2 regions of the Streptomyces sp. NPDC021749 genome follow, and region 1 is predicted to be linked to the other one. Evidence: riboswitches for the same ligand, from Rfam matches in the RefSeq annotation. Region 1 holds a riboswitch; the other holds the start of a gene.
What was found. Region 1 has a riboswitch for thiamine pyrophosphate ahead of AB0G35_RS25350 (thiamine ABC transporter substrate-binding protein). Riboswitches for the same ligand answer to the same signal wherever they lie in the genome.
Positions count from the first base shown of each region.

Region 2: another riboswitch for thiamine pyrophosphate. It lies ahead of thiO (glycine oxidase ThiO); the one in region 1 lies ahead of AB0G35_RS25350 (thiamine ABC transporter substrate-binding protein).

Region 1 covers NZ_JBFACE010000028.1:105,005-107,194, forward strand. Annotated here, with positions in the region: gene AB0G35_RS25345 (iron ABC transporter permease) at 1-203, opposite strand, end outside; gene AB0G35_RS25350 (thiamine ABC transporter substrate-binding protein) at 260-1,336, opposite strand; TPP riboswitch at 1,440-1,560, opposite strand; gene rlmN (23S rRNA (adenine(2503)-C(2))-methyltransferase RlmN) at 1,595-2,190, opposite strand, start outside.
Region 2 covers NZ_JBFACE010000001.1:315,862-318,051, reverse strand. Annotated here, with positions in the region: gene thiO (glycine oxidase ThiO) at 1-1,035, opposite strand, end outside; TPP riboswitch at 1,033-1,145, opposite strand; gene AB0G35_RS01405 (FAD-dependent oxidoreductase) at 1,301-2,190, shown strand, end outside.

The DNA of each region.
Region 1 (2,190 bases):
GGCAGCGCGATCAGCAGCGTCAGGGCGGTGGAGGCCGCTGCCTGCCAGACGGTGAACCACAGCACGTGGACGATGTCCGGGTCGGTCAGCACGGTTCCGAGCCGGCCGAGCTGCCACTGTCCGCCGTCTTTGAGTCCCCGTCCGACGATCGCAGCCACCGGATAGGCGAAGAACAGCGCGAAGAAGGCGAGCGGCACCGCCATCAGGCCGAGCCGCACCGCCGTTCCCCGCGCGGGGCGTGCGCGCCGCTGGGTGGGGGCTACTTCAGGACGAGCGAGGACCACTGCTTGATCCACTGGTCACGGTTCTTGGTGATCGTCTCCGGCGGCAGCGACGTCGGCTTGTCGATCTTGGTGCCGTACTTGGTGAACAGCTCGGGCACCTTGGCGTCCTTGCGCGCCGGGTTCACGAACATCTGCAGCGGCTCGTCCTCCTGGAACTTCTTGCTCAGGAGGAAGTCCAGGAGCGCCTTGCCGCCCTTCTCGTTCTTCGCGCCCTTGAGCAGACCACCGAATTCGATCTGCCGGAAGCAGGTGCCGGTCGCCACCCCGGTCGGGGCCTCCTTGGGAGCGGGCTTCTTGCCGAGCACCTCAGCCGGCGGGCTGGAGGCGTAGGAGACCACCAGCGGCTTGTCGCCCTTGCCGGCGCCTGCGGCGGAGCCCGAGAAGCGGTCGTTGTACGCCTGCTCCCAGCCGTCGACGACCTCGACGCCGTTGGCCTTGAGCTTCTTCCAGTAGTTCTGCCAGCCGGCGTTTCCGTACTTGGCGATGGTGGCGAGCTGGAAGCCGAGCCCCGGAGAGGAGGTGGCGGAGTTCTCCGTGACGAGCAGGTTCTTGTACTGCGGCTTGATCAGGTCGTCGAGGGTGGCCGGCGGCGCGATCTTGTGCTTGGTGAAGTAGGCGCGGTCGTAGTTGACGCAGATGTCGCCGTAGTCGAGCGGGGTGACGCGGTGCCGGCCCTTGTCGAGCTGCAGGGCGGCCGGGACGTTCTCCAGGCCCTTGGCCTTGTAGGGGGTGAACAGTCCCTCGTTCAGTCCCCGCGAAAGGAGCGTGTTGTCGATACCGAAGAAGACATCGCCCTGGGGGTTGTCCTTGGACAGGATCGCCTGGTTGACGGCCTTGCCGGCGTCCCCGCCCTTGACGAACTTGATCTTGTAGCCGCTCTCCTTCTCGAAGGCGGCCAGGACGGACTTGGAGGCGAAGAACGAGTCATGGCTGACGAGCGTGACGGTCTTTGCGTCCGCGCTCCCGCCGCCCGAGCCGCCGCACGCGGCAAGCGTGGTCATACCGACCGCGGCGGCGAGCGCTGTCGCGGTGATCCTGCTGGTGGTGCTCACTGATTTCCTCCTGGCTGGCCAGGAAGAGACGCGGCCCCGCCCGGTGTCCGCGGCTCTCGACGTCGGGAGACGTACGGAGGGGACTCCGGGCAGGGCGCAACAGCATGAGTGACGACCGAACTTCCTACCCGGAATGACCCGGGCGAGGTTCAAGGGTCTGCGGGCACCGTATGACTACGACGCTTCCGCACTCTCAGCGCTGTGGCGCTCCCCTGTCGGAATGTGCATTTGTTCGATCACACAGTACCAGCGGGTGGGTCAGCGTTCCGAGGCGGCGAGCTGCCCGCAGGCGCCGTCGATCTCCTGGCCGCGGGTGTCCCGGACGGTCACCGGAACCCCGTGCGCCTCGATGGCCTGGACGAACGCGCGCTCGTCCTCGGGGCGGGAGGCGGTCCACTTCGACCCGGGAGTCGGATTGAGCGGAATGAGGTTCACATGGACCCGCTTGCCCTTGAGGAGCCGTCCGAGCAGGTCACCGCGCCATGCCTGGTCGTTGATGTCGCGGATCAGGGCGTACTCGATCGAGATCCGGCGGCCGGACTTCTCGGCGTACTCCCACGCCGCGTCCAGTACCTCGCGGACCTTCCACCGCGTGTTGACGGGGACGAGCGTGTCGCGCAGCTCGTCGTCCGGGGCGTGCAGCGAGACGGCGAGCCGGCACTTGAAGCCCTCGTCGGCGAACCGCAGCATCGCCGGGACCAGACCGACCGTGGAGACGGTGATGCCGCGCTGGGACAGGCCCAGTCCGTCGGGCTCCGGGTCGGTCAGCCGACGGATGGCCCCGACCACGCGCTTGTAGTTGGCCAGGGGCTCGCCCATGCCCATGAAGACGATGTTGGACAGCCGCGCCGGGC
Region 2 (2,190 bases), on a different contig from region 1:
GTGGAGGCCCGGCAGCTCGGTCGGGCCGAGCAGCGGGGCGTTGTCGGGGGAGCCGGGGCGCAGCCCGGCGCAGCTCTCCACGAGCGGCAGTTCGGTGATGCCGGGGACCAGCTCGTGCGCGTCCCGCAGCAGCTCGTAGACGCCGCCCGCGGTGACCGTGGTGTCCCAGCCCAGTTCCTCGCTGGTGGCGCCGACGACCAGTTCGCCGTTCTCCCGCGGCACCAGATAGAGCGGGTTGCCGCGGACGACGGCCCGTACGGTGCGCGACAGGAAGGCGGGCGAACCGGCCGGCATGTCCGGCAGCCGCAGCCGCAGCACCTGGCCCTTGACCGGCCGCACCGGCGGCCGTACCTCCTCGGGCACCCCGGCCAGCCGGCCGCTGTGGCTGCCCGCCGCCAGTACGGTCCGCCCGGCCGACAGCCGTGTGCCGTCGGCGAGTTGGGCACCCGTGGCCCGCCCGGCGTCGACCGTCAGCCGCTGCGCACGGGTGCGGTGGAAGACCACCCCGGCGCGCTCACAGGCCACCAGCAGTGCGTGGGCCAGCCGGCGCGGATCGACCTGGTGGTCGCCGTCGACCCGCAGCCCGCCGCGTACGCCGGGGGCCAGCATCGGCTCCAGACGGCGGCACTCCCGGCCCGCGAGCCACTGGGAGTCCAGTCCGGAGCGGGTCTGCAGGGCGTGCAGTTCGCGCAGATGGGCCCGGTCGTCGGCGTCCAGGGCGACGGCCAGGGTGCCGCACCGCCGGTAGCCGGTCGGCTGCCCGGCGGCCTCCTCCAGCTCCTCGACGAACCGCGGATAGCGGCGTGCCGACGCGAGGTTGAGGCCCAGCAGGGTCTGCTCGCCGTAGTGGAGCTCGGTGACCGCGGCCAGCATCCCGGCCGCGACGTACGCCGCTCCGCCGCCCGGTGCCGGATCGGCCACCGCGACGGTCAGTCCGCGGCCGGCCGCCCGCCAGGCGGTGACCAGCCCGATGATGCCGCCCCCGATGACGAGCACATCGGGGTGGCCTGTGGTTGCTGTGGCTGGTGGATGCATGGGCGTCCAGCCCCTCCCTTCGCCGGCATGACCCGGATCAGGTTCGTACGGTCGGAGGCCGGCCAGCCTCCCTCTCAGCCCGGTACGCCCGGGCTCCCGCGAGTGCGTGTACCCGTCACCCTAGTACGGGGCCGCGACGGGCCGTAAGGGACCGCGGGTCCGGCGCGGTGCCCCGCCGGACCCGGACGGCGGTCCATGACGGTGTGTCAGAGATCTCCTTGCGCGCTGCTGCGAGCCGCGTCGCCGACCGTCCTAGAGTGATCGGGTGAGCGAGCAGAGCAAGTCCCCCCAGGCCCCGGACCACACGCCGCGTGTGGTGATCGTCGGCGCCGGAATCGCGGGCGTGCAGACCGCGGTCGCCCTGCGCGAACAGGGCTGGCCCGGCACGATCACGCTGATCGGCGACGAGCCGCACCAGCCCTACGACCGCCCGCCGCTGTCCAAGGCGGTCCTGCTGGGCAAGGCCGACGGCTCCGCCTTCGACGTCGACTTCGCCGGACTGGGCATCGACCTCCACCTCGGCCGCCGGGTCACCGCCCTGGTCCCGGAGGAGCGCGTGGTCGAGACCGATGAGGGCCGGGTGCCGTACGACCACGCGGTGATCGCCACCGGCGCCGACCCGATCACGCTGCCCGGCAGCGAGGGGCTGCCCGGCGTCCACCTGCTGCGCACCCTCGACGACGCCGAACGGCTGCGGCCGGTGCTCGCCGCCCAGCACGAGATCGTGGTCGTCGGGGCCGGCTGGATCGGCGCGGAGTTCGCGACCGCGGCCCGGGAGGCGGGCTGCTCGGTCACCGTCGTCGAGGCCGCCGACCGGCCGCTGGCCGGCGCGCTGCCCGCCGAGGTCGCCGCCCACATGACCGGCTGGTACGCGGACGCCGGCGCCGAGCTGCGGCTCGGGGCCCGGGTCGCGTCCGTCACCTCCGGAGCGGTCACCCTGGCCGACGGCACAATGCTGCCCGCCGACGCGGTGGTCGTCGGGATCGGCGCCCGCCCCGCCACCGCCTGGCTGGCCGGCTCGGGCGTCGAGGTCTCCGTCGAGGACGGCTCCGTCCTCACCGACGAACAGCTGCGCACCTCCGTCCCCGATGTGTACGCGGTCGGCGACTGCGCCTCCTTCCCCTCCACCCGTTACGGCACCCGCCTGCTGGTCCA